DNA from 2 places in the Rahnella sp. P4_A8 genome. Region 1 is predicted to be linked to the other one. Evidence: predicted binding sites of a transcription regulator. Region 1 holds the regulator's gene; the other holds the start of a gene.
The links. The regulator LexA, encoded in region 1, represses DNA repair genes until DNA is damaged. The targets are predictions, from matches to a motif close to TNCTGTATGTACATACAGNA.
Positions count from the first base shown of each region.

Region 2: AC1DUO_RS09645 (YebG family protein) is a predicted target of LexA. The motif match lies at 2,907-2,926, and genes of this name have one in related genera.

Region 1 covers NZ_JBFUHK010000008.1:21,853-29,090, forward strand. The annotation lists gene ubiA (4-hydroxybenzoate octaprenyltransferase) at 1-712, shown strand, start outside; gene plsB (glycerol-3-phosphate 1-O-acyltransferase PlsB) at 810-3,293, opposite strand; gene AC1DUO_RS06410 (diacylglycerol kinase) at 3,411-3,779, shown strand; gene lexA (transcriptional repressor LexA) at 3,899-4,507, shown strand; gene dinF (MATE family efflux transporter DinF) at 4,806-6,170, shown strand; gene AC1DUO_RS06425 (CsbD family protein) at 6,360-6,569, shown strand; gene zur (zinc uptake transcriptional repressor Zur) at 6,728-7,237, opposite strand.
Region 2 covers NZ_JBFUHK010000013.1:55,935-60,399, forward strand. The annotation lists gene AC1DUO_RS09625 (YybH family protein) at 1-143, shown strand, start outside; gene AC1DUO_RS09630 (nitrilase family protein) at 187-1,176, opposite strand; gene AC1DUO_RS09635 (LysR family transcriptional regulator) at 1,291-2,166, shown strand; gene AC1DUO_RS09640 (GNAT family N-acetyltransferase) at 2,282-2,746, opposite strand; gene AC1DUO_RS09645 (YebG family protein) at 2,940-3,335, shown strand; gene AC1DUO_RS09650 (helix-turn-helix domain-containing protein) at 3,388-4,020, opposite strand; gene AC1DUO_RS09655 (M24 family metallopeptidase) at 4,155-4,465, shown strand, end outside.

The DNA.
Region 1 (7,238 bases):
GTTCTTCATGCGTGCCGCCGGTTGCGTGGTGAATGACTACGCTGACCGTAAGTTTGATGGTCACGTAAAACGCACCGCTCACCGGCCATTGCCGAGCGGGGCGATCACCGGCAAGCAGGCGAAAATATTATTCGCCGGACTGGTGCTGGTGTCATTCCTGCTGGTTCTGCTGCTTAACCGCATGACCATTTGGCTGTCTCTGGCCGGACTGGCGCTGGCATGGATTTATCCGTTCATGAAGCGCGTCAGCCATCTGCCGCAGGTGGTTTTGGGCGCGGCGTTTGGCTGGGCAATTCCGATGGCGTATGCCGCTGTGAGCGAAAGTGTGCCGCTTAGCTGCTGGTTAATGTTCGTGGCAAATATCTGCTGGACGGTGGCTTACGATACGCAATACGCGATGGTCGATCGTGACGATGATTTGAAGATCGGCGTGAGATCGACAGCGATTCTGTTTGGTCGTTTTGACACGCTGATCATCGGCCTGCTGCAACTGGCAACGCTGATCCTGATGGGGATTGTCGGTTATCTTTCCCAGCTCAGCGCACCGTTTTACTGGTCGTTGCTGCTGGCTGCTGCGCTGTTTGTGCATCAGCAAAAGCTGATTGCTAAACGTGAACGTGATGCCTGTTTCCTGGCTTTCCGCCAGAACAATTATGTCGGGCTGGTGTTGTTCCTCGGTATTCTGATGAGCCTGTCAGGCTTCAATTTCTAAGTAAGTTAGCCTGCGCGACAACAATTAAAAACGCCCGGACTCTGTAAAAAGTCCGGGCGTTTTGTTTTTTTAATCTGATGTCTGGCGCTAATACGGGTTAATGATCGGTATCGCGTACATCCATCTTCGGTTCAGCCGGTGGCTCCGTTGCTTGCGGCAGCTCAGAAGGCATTCCCGCACTCTCGATAGTTAGCTTGATATCCGGTGTCATCAGGTCGCTGAGCATGAGGTAAATCTCACGCGTTTGTTCCTGAATGGCATCGCCGGTGTCACTGATATAGCCTTCTGCGCGCAGTGTGCCGACCAGCGTCGAGAACACAGCTTTATCGAAGAATTCAGGGGCATTGATACCGTGCAGCACGGATAAACGCTGCGCCATAATCCGGCTCTCTTTTTCCAGTGCCCCGCGGTTGATGCTTGGGTTATTGGTGAGCAGGGAGAAGGTAATCGCGTAACGTTGCAGCGTTTCACGTACGCCAGCCGCCAGCAACTGGAGGGTGCGGATACGGGCCGGATTAAGTGTCAGCTCATCATCTTCAAGGTGAATGATTTGCTGACGCGCCAGTTCCAGCGTCAGAACATCCAGCACTTGTGGCAGCTCAGGCGTATCGAAATGCATAAACAGTTCGGCTTTGAGCATCGGATAAATCAGTTCGACCTGATGCAGTAATTCCGCGCGGCTGACCTGGCGGTGGTGCATCACAATGCTTGAAATCAGTGATGGCAACACCAGCATATGATGGATGTTGTTGCGGTAATACGTCATCAGCACGGCCTGTTCGCGAGGCAGAACGATGATGTCGCCAATGTTGTCTTTCTCAACCTGGAACTTATTCATGTTCAGCGCGTGATCAAGCAACTGGTCAGCGGTCAGATCAGGCACCGTCGAATCCGCGTTGTAAGGCACGTTACGCAGCAATTGCAGATAACAGTCGATTTGCTCGGTCAGCTGTTCGCGTGTCAGTGAACGCTGACGGGAGGCCAGCAGCGCGGTACAACACAAGTTCATGGCATTGGCTGCCGCTGAATTGTTGATGCGCACCATGATCTGTTCTGCCAAATCCTGCACTGTCGGCGTCAGCCAGCTTGGACGTTGTGCTTCGATCGGGTCGATGGCTTCACGCCAGGTTGGCACGTTCTGGTTCAGGTAAGTGGTCAGATGCAGCGGCTCACCGAAGTTCACGTAACCCTGGCCGAGGTTACGCAGCTTGCGCAGCCCGTTCAGCATCTGTGTCAGGCTTTCTTTCTCTTTGGTCGCACCGCGTAATTCTTTCGCGTACGTACCCACTTCCATGACGTGCTCATAACCGATGTAAATCGGTACCAGCGTAATCGGACGTGAACCGCCGCGCAGCATGGCCTGAATGGTCATGGCCAGCGTGCCCGTTTTCGGCTCCAGCAGACGCCCGGTTCGCGAACGCCCCCCTTCCACAAAGTATTCCACCGAATAACCGCGGCTGAACAGTTCGCCCAGATATTCACGGAAAACCGTCGAATAGAGCTTGTTGCCTTTAAAGGTTCGACGAATAAAGAACGCACCCAGACGGCGGAAAATCGGGCCAGCCGGCCAGAAATTCAGGTTGATACCGGCGGCAATATGCGGCGGTACCAGACCCTGATGATAGAGCACGTAAGACAGCAGCAGATAGTCCATGTGGCTGCGGTGGCAAGGCACATACACAATTTCCTGACCGTCCAGCGCTAACTGGCGTACACGCTCGGCATTATTAACGTTGATGCCTTTGTACAAACGGTTCCACGTCCAGCTCAGCACACGGTCAGAGAGGCGCACGGCTTCATAAGAGAAGTCAGCAGCAATCTCTTCCATCAGGGCGATGGCGTTTTGTTGGGCTTTTTCGTGGGAAATTTTCTTGCTGCGGGCTTCGTCTTCAATCGCTTTCTCAATGGCTTTTGAGGCCAGCAATTTATTGAACAAATCCTGACGTGCCGGAAGACGCGGACCAACCGCAGCCAGACGCTGACGGGAGAAATGCATCCGCGCCACACGTGCCAGTTTTTGAGCAATCGTCTTATCTGTGCCGTGTTCCGTCGCCATATAACGCAGGGAAACGGTATTGGAGAAACGGACGAAACTGTCCCGCCCCAGCCACAGCACAGCGAAAAATTTCTGGATACCGTTCAGCACGCGCAGATGCGGCGTGTCGTCCTGACCTTCACGGCCCGGTGCACGACCAAACATTACCGACACCGGCAACATCTGAATGTCTAAATCCGGATTATTGCGGTGCAAATCAAGGTAGTCGTGGAACAGCTTTACGGACTCCTGCTTCGGCGTGTAATAAGAGAATACGCGCGGGCCTTCGGCTATAAAGACATGGCTTGGTAGCAGGGTTCCGTCAATTTCCAGCGGAATAAGAGGATCAGGCAGATTCTGCGCCAGACATTGCGCACGCAACGTCAGCAAATCGGCTTTGGAATTATAAGGTAATACGTACAAAATCGGCCGCGTCGGGTCTAAATGCAACTCGGTAACCGGATCTGAAGGTATGACCTTGCTCTTTACCAGCAATGAGAGTGGTAAATTCAATAATGTGTAATAAAGTCTACGCCAACCTGACATAAAAACGTGAAGCCTCTTGTTAGCAATTTCGCCGCAAGGATACCAGAAAGATCCGTGGAGATCTGTGGTCATATAAAAGCTAAAATGCTGCAAACACTCTAAGGATCAGTACCCGAAATGGCGAACCAAGTCACCGGATTTACCCGAATTTATAAAGCGGCCGGCTATTCCTGGAAAGGATTCAAAGCGGCATGGCAAAACGAAGCGGCATTTCGCCAGGAGGCCAGCGTCGCTATCCCGTTAATTTTGCTATCTTTCTTGCTTGATGTCAGCACCATTGAACGTATCCTGCTGGTGGGATCCGTCGTGCTGGTCTGTGTCACGGAGTTGCTCAACAGCGCGGTGGAATGTGCAATAGACCGCATCGGGCCTGAGTTTCATGTGCTTTCCGGTCGCGCAAAAGATATCGGCTCTGCTGCCGTACTTCTGACCATCATATTGGCGATTTTTGTCTGGGTCAGCATCTTTTGGTCGCGATGGTTCTGATTTGGAATCTGCATTCCAGGAATCAACGTTATGCCCTGTTTTTATTCAATCTTAGGTTTTCATTGACCGTTTAGCTGTATATACTCACAGCAAGACTGTATAAACAACCAGGGGGCGGAATGAAAGCTTTAACGACCAGACAACAAGAGGTCTACGACCTTATTCGCGATCATATCTCCACCACCGGTATGCCACCAACCCGCGCAGAGATTGCATCACGTCTGGGGTTCCGTTCTCCCAATGCGGCGGAAGAGCATCTTAAAGCGCTGGCGCGTAAAGGTGTTATTGAGATTGTTTCCGGTGCATCACGCGGCATTCGTCTGCTGATGGAAGAAGAAGAAGGTTTACCGCTGATTGGCCGCGTTGCCGCCGGTGAACCGCTGCTGGCGCAGCAACATATCGAAGGGCACTATCAGATCGATCCGGCAATGTTTAAGCCGAGCGCCGATTTCCTGCTGCGTGTCAGCGGTATGTCGATGCGTGATATTGGTATCCTTGACGGCGATCTGCTGGCCGTGCATAAAACGCAAGACGTGCGTAATGGTCAGGTTGTGGTGGCCCGTATTGATGATGAGGTCACCGTGAAACGCCTGAAAAAACAAGGCAGTGTGGTGCAGTTATTGCCTGAGAACAGCGAGTTTCAGCCGATCGTGGTGGATTTGCGCGAGCAGAATTTCAGCATTGAAGGCTTAGCCGTAGGTGTTATCCGCAACGGCGACTGGATCTGACCTTCGTACTTCGAGCTATCTCTGCGTTGGCTGCCTTCGCGAACCCCGGTCACATACTTGTGTATGCTCCCGGCGTTCGCTTAGTTGCCGCCTTGATATAACGCGAATTACTCGGTCAGATATGACTAAGTCAGAAATTGCTGTGTCAGATAGACAAGACTAAAACTAATTGAATATGGATGGCGGCCGCCTCTGGCATCCATGTGAATTCAAAGAGAAATGCGTTTCTCTCATCATCGCCCCTTTCGGGGCGATGTCATTTACAGGCATAACCTGAACCTCCGGCATGAGATTCTCTATGCAACATCATTCCCTGCGACACACACTCAAAAACACCTTTTTAAGCCCTGCCGATAAAGCGCTCTGGATGCTGGCATTGCCGATGATTTTTTCCAATATCACGGTGCCGCTCCTCGGCCTGGTGGATACCGCAGTGATCGGTCATCTCGACAGCCCGGATTATCTCGGCGGCGTGGCTGTGGGTTCGATGATCACCACTTTCCTTTTTATGCTCTTACTGTTTCTGCGGATGAGTACCACCGGCATGACCGCTCAGGCGCTGGGCGCGAAAGATAATCAGCTTCTGGCGCGTGCTTTTGTACAACCCTTCCTTCTGGCTGTACTGGCGGGCGTCATTATTGTGGTATTCCGTCATCCGCTGATGGAGCTGGCGTTTCACATTGTCGGCGGCAGCCAGCCCGTGCTTGAACAGGCGAGGCTGTTTATCGAAATCCGCTGGTTCAGCGCCCCGGCTTCATTGGCGAATCTGGTGATCCTCGGGTGGTTGCTCGGCATTCAGTACGTTCGCGGGCCGGTGATTTTGCTGATTGCCGGGAATTTGCTGAATATCATTCTGGATCTGTGGCTGGTGATCGGGCTGGGCTGGAACGTGCGTGGCGCAGCCATGGCGACGGCAAGCTCCGAGTATTTCACGCTACTCATCGGGCTGTATTTCGTCTGGCGGGTGATGAAACGACGCGGTATCACCGGCGCAGAAATCACCTCCGCGTGGCGTGGTAATTTGCGCCGTCTTCTCGGGCTTAACCGCGACATCATGCTGCGCTCATTACTGTTGCAGCTTTGCTTTGCATCGCTGACCGTTCTGGGCGCGCGGCTGGGCAGCCACATTGTGGCGGTCAACGCCGTGTTGATGAACCTGCTGACATTTACCGCGTTTGCACTTGACGGTTTTGCTTATGCTATCGAAGCGCATTCCGGTGAGGCATTCGGTGCCCGCAACCGCGAAAAACTGCTGAATGTCTGGCATGCCGCGTGTCGTCAGGCCGGGCTGGTTGCGCTGTTTTTTGCTCTGATTTACGCGCTGGCGGGTGGGGCGATCATTGATGCGCTGACATCATTACCGGAATTGCGTGAGCTGGCGGACCGATATCTTGGCTGGCAAATTATACTGCCGCTGGTGGCTGTCTGGTGCTATTTGCTTGATGGCATGTTTATCGGCGCAACGCGTGGGCGGGATATGCGAAACAGCATGCTGGTGGCGGCGCTGGGGTACGGGCTGACATTGTTCACTTTACCGCTGCTGGGCAATCATGCGTTGTGGCTGGCGCTGACGGTATTCCTCGGGTTACGCGGGATTTCACTGGGCTGGATATGGCGTCGTTACTGGCGGCATGACACATGGTTTTCGTCTCCGTCGCACTGATTTTTCAGCTATTTTCAAAGAAATAAGCGCAGCTTTGTCGTTATTTCATGCTTTAGATTAATCCTAATAGTGGTTTTTATCCCTGTTTAAGGAGGATTAATCGAGATTCTCTACTAACCTTTAAAGTGTTAAGGACGAGCTGCAAGACGAAATGCAGTTCATAAAACCCAAGGTAACAGGAGATATTTTATGAATAAGGACCAAGCCGACGGTAACTGGAAGCAGTTCAAAGGGAAAGTGAAAGAACAATGGGGCAAACTGACTGATGACGACCTGACAGTGGTTGAAGGTAAACGTGATCAGTTAGTCGGTAAAATTCAGGAGCGTTACGGCTATCAAAAAGATCAGGCCGAGAAAGAGCTCAATGAATGGGAAACCAAAAACAAATATCACTGGTAAGACGCGACTCCCCCTCGCGTGCCAGTGACGTATCCTGAGATTTAGCTGCTCCTACCCGGAACGCTTCAGGATACGGGTACACGGATGTACCCAACCTCTTCTCTGTACAAAACATCCTCCTCTTACGAGTCACCTTCAAAACCTTAAAACCCGATCATTCAGCGTTTTTTCACCACAATACTGTGGTCGTGATCGCAATGGTCATGGCTGTCGCAGGTTTCTACTACTTTGCATTCTGCACATAAGCCATGCGCTTCAACGACGGAATGGCGAAGCTCAAATCCGGATTCTAATGACAGTTTTGCCAGACGCTCTTCAATGCCGTCGGTGGTTTTTTCGGTAACTAACCCGCAGCGGTCGCAGATAAACAGCGCAGAAGTATGGCTCGGCTCTTCAAAATGATGGCAGAGAACATAGCTGTTTGCGGATTCAACACGGTGAATAAATCCCTGTTCCAGCAGAAAATCCAGCGCCCGGTAAACGGTCGGTGGTTTCGCCTGAGGTTCGCTTACGCGCAATAGATCCAGCAAGTCATAGGCGCTGATCGCACCGGGTTGTTGCGTCATCAGGCGCAGTACTTCCAGCCGCTGCGGCGTCAGGCGAACATTGCGCTGCTGGCAAAGTTCTTCAGCTTGTGAAAGTAATTTTTCCGGATTATTCAGGGTCATA
Region 2 (4,465 bases), on a different contig from region 1:
CGGTGCTGCATTTTCCCGACGGACAGGGCGGAAAGGTGACCACTACCCGCCGTGCCACCTATGTTTTCCGCCATGAACCGGACGGTCGCTGGCTGTGTACCATCGATAATTCATATGGCACATCGCTGTTGGATCAGGAATAAGGCTCCGCAAGGAGCCTTTTTCGCTTCATCAATCCACGGTGATTTAGCGTTTTGGGAGCCCCGGTAATTCCTCAGAAAAACGTGCAGTCATTGCATCCCGCTCATAGCCCTGATATTCAGTCAGAATATGATACAAATCGGGTCTGCGGCCTGCCATCCAGCGCCTGCCGGTACTCATCGGGATCAGCGATAAATCCAGATCCGCGCTGACCATCGCATCCGCAGCAACCCAGGTTTCATCGACGATCCGGCCATAAGGGTCGAGGATCATCGCGTTACCGGTGCGTACTTCATCATCATCGGCACCGACGCCGTTACTGAACAAAATAAACATGCCGTTATCGTGAGCGCGTGAGGGCAACCAGCGCATCAGCCATTCCCGGCCGCTGGGACCTTTAAACGCTGCGGTAATCTCTTCTTTGCGTTCAGCACGCTGCTGCCACAATGCCAGCGGTATCGGTTTCATGCCGTGCGGGCTGCGTGAATGTGTGCCGCCGGTCTGATGCGGTGCCAGTAAAATATCTGCACCCAGCAGGGCGGTGGCACGGGCATTTTCCACCAGATTGTTGTCCCAGCAGATGAGGATCCCGACCTTCACGCCCCAGGGGGTCCCGAACACGGTATAACTGTCGCCGCAACTGAAAGCCTCATGCTCAAAGGCGTGCATTTTGCGGTGGATGTGTAACGAACCGTCAGGCATGCAGGCGGCGTAGGCATTATACAGACGCCCGTCAGCGGCACGTTCGATAAATCCGGCGCCAATCAGCATCTGATGTTTCACGGCCAGCGAGCGGATCAGCGCAACAGAGGGGCCGGTGTCGGCTGGCTCCGCCAGTGCCTGAACGCCAGCAGCATCGAGTTTGGGCACGTGCCAGTAACCGGTGATACACATTTCCGGAAAGGCCAAAATATTGACGCCTTCAATAGCCGCTTTTTCGATAAAACGCTCCATAATTAACAGGTTATATTTTTTGTTACCCGCCTGATGCTGAAATTGAATGACCGCTGCTTTGAGTGTTTTGGGGTCCGACATGATCTTCTCCATACGTCTTCAGGGATTTCGGTTGACGCTGGTATTAGAGCAATGCGACTGATAACTTTATAATGAAATGATTTCCAAATCTGATAACCCAATGGAATATATAAAGTGAACACACGTTTGCTCAGGGCTTTTGTCACACTGGCTGAAAAAGGGAATTATGCGCAGGCAGCGCAGGCGCTTTCCGTTTCACAACCGGCACTCACCAAACAGATCAATCTGCTGGAATCGACGCTGAACGTGGCGCTTTTTGCCCGCGGACGACAAGGCAGTGCGCTGACAGCCGCAGGCCAGCGGCTTTTGCCGGAAGCGGAGAAAGTATTGCGACAAATGGCCGCGTTTATGCAACATGCCAGCCAGGTTGAAAAGGGGGGAGAAGGGCTGCTGGCTGCCGGATTCGGCCTGTCGAGTTTCATCCTGGCGCCACAATGTATTGCGAAATTCCGCGCAGCATATCCCGGCGTGGATATCACGCTGGAAGATCTGCCTTCCGCGCAGCAATACGACATGCTGCAACGCGGGGAACTGCACATTGGTTTTGTGCGTGTCCCGCCGCCTGCACCGCTCAGTTACCACGCGCTGTTTGAGGATAAACTGGTGCTGGTGGTGTCTGAAGATAACGGCGAGGATATGAGTGAAAGGCTCAGGAACCGTCCGTTACTGCGTTTGTATACTGAGCGGGCGGGGGGGCTGAATGCGCAGACAGACCGTTTTTTACAGGAGAATCTGTTTCATGTTTCATCGGTTCAACTGGCGGAGGATATCCAGACTATTGTCGCACTGGTAGCGGCCGGGATCGGCGTGGCGTTGCTACCCGAAAGCGTCGTGCATATTGCGCCGCCGGAGCTGAAAATACTTCCGCTCACCGGCCCTGCGACGCGCTGGCAGGTGGGGATTGCATGGGACGCCCGGAATGAAGATGTCATTCGCGATAACTTTGTGCGGATGGTGACTGAAAATCTCAAAGCCGCTGCCTGTATATAGAACGGTCCGGAATGTGGCCCGCGCCATCAGGCCGACGGCGATGAGTTCACCAATGCGAAAGACCCTGACCAGAATTCAGTTTCTGTTTCCAGCCGTGCGTTCAGGAAAGCCTGAACTACCCGTCTTTGTTCAGGTAAATTCCTGGCCGGGTGATGACCCAGGTGTAGTCAGGTTCGTTAACCGGTGTGTAACCAAACTTTTGATACAACCACGGCGCGGTAGAAGTAAAGAGTGCCATCCGGCGAAGTTTTGCTGTGACCGGATGCGACTGCACACATTCGATCAGCCATGCGCCCAGATTTTTCCCCTGATAATCTTCCAGCACATAGACATCACACAGGTAAGCAAAGGTGGCGTAGTCCGTGATAAAGCGGGCGTAACCGATCTGTTTTCCGTCGTCGAACAACCCGAAGTTCAGGCTGTTTTCTGCGCCAGCGCGCACCGTCTGTTCGTCAATGCCCGGCGCCCAACTTGACCGGGTCAGGTAGGCGTGAATTGCCGGAATATCCAGTTTTTGAAAATCGGTAGTGATCAGATAAGTGTCTTTGGTCCAGTTGCATACAGCTTTCAGGTTTGTCACGGGAACCTCACAAGTTCGTTGAAAACAGGTCGTTTTCTACCTTACCGGCTCACGCTGAGAAATTCACCCGCGTTATAGTTGCCAGGGTATGTGCCCGGCCTTTGACGCGCCGCACTATAAAAATCAGGCCGGATGATGTATCCTGCACTGATTATTGGTATGCTGTATATAATTACAGTATAAGGAGCGAATCATGGCTGTTGAAACAAAATTTGTTGTGGTCAGAAAAGGTGAAGAGAAAATGACTTTTGCCAATAAGAAAGAAGCAGACGCTTACGACAAGATGCTGGACATGGCGGATGCTTTTACTGAATGGCTGTTACAGAGCAATATCGGGATGGATGAAGCACTGGCGGAAAACATTGCACTTCACCTCGCCGAGCAGAAAGACACCGTCCAGCATATTCTGCGCACCAGCAAATTGCCGGAAGCAGAAATCGCACACCAGCCCGCTGCTGAAACGCCAGCAGAAGCAGAAGCAGAAGAAGTGGTCGCAGAAAACGTGGCTGCTGAAGAAAATGCTGCCGAAGAAAATGTTGCCGAAAAACCTGCCACTGCCAAAAAAGTCCGTGCGGTAAAAGCCGCGTAACTGAGAGAACAGCGTGCGTAACGGCACGCTTTCTTCCCCCCTGATACCACGCTCAGTATTTCAGTGGCAAACGGATCACTTCTTTCAGAATACCGTTGTGGAGCCTCACATATCCCCCCTGTTTCAATTGTGAAAGCACTTTCATGATCGTGCTGCGTGAAAGGTGCGTCTTAAGCTGAATGTAATGGGCAGCAGGAATATTTTCGCGTATTTCCGGCGGTTCTTTCATGAGTTCCATGAGCTGGTGGCGCAGAATTTCATAGGATGTTGGTGCCGTCAGCATTGTGCTTTTGACATAGAGATTGTTGGTCATCCTGAAAAAGTGCTTTGCCATTGGCTCCCACAACTCCAGACGATCAATCAGGGCATGCATCTCCGCCACGGTGGAGACGGCAATCTCAGATTCATCCTGCGCCTGAATAAACATTCTGGCCTCTGAGGGCACCGCACCGCCAATACCAATGATGCCCGGCACTGACAACGTGCCTATCAGCACAGGTTCGTCGTTATGAAAGGTTTTAAACCAGCCTTTGCGAATGAAATAACAATAAAATTCCCCCCTCTCATACAGATGGAAGCGCGAGCCCGCGGGGACAGTACGGAACTGGAGATAGGGAATAAGTTCGGCAAATAGCTCAGCGGTAGCCTGACTGAGGTCTTTGCCCTTATCACTCTCGGTAACCATCGTTATTAACCTCGTCAGGCAGCAACAGCAGGGAATTACCTTAAATTTAGCAGAGTTCCCTGTCCGGTGAATGCGGCCTTAAGAGGCCGTTTGGGGCATAATCCTCTTTCCCCCGCCATGCAAAAGGACACGCAATGAAAGCTGAACATGAGTATTCACTGAAAACCCTCCCGGCTCCCGCGACTTACCCTCACATTCCCACCCCGGTATTATCCGATGAAACCATGGCGTCACGCCTGCGTCATATCCTTCACGCGATGCAACAGCATCAGCTCGACAGCCTGGTGATTTATGCCGACAAAGAACACGGCGGCAATTTCGAATATCTTGCGGGTTTTATCCCGCGCTTTGAAGAAGCCTTGCTGGTGGTGCGCGCGACCGGTGAACTGACTTATGTTATGGGGAATGAAAATCTGAAACTGGTTCCCCATGCGCGCAACGCGGG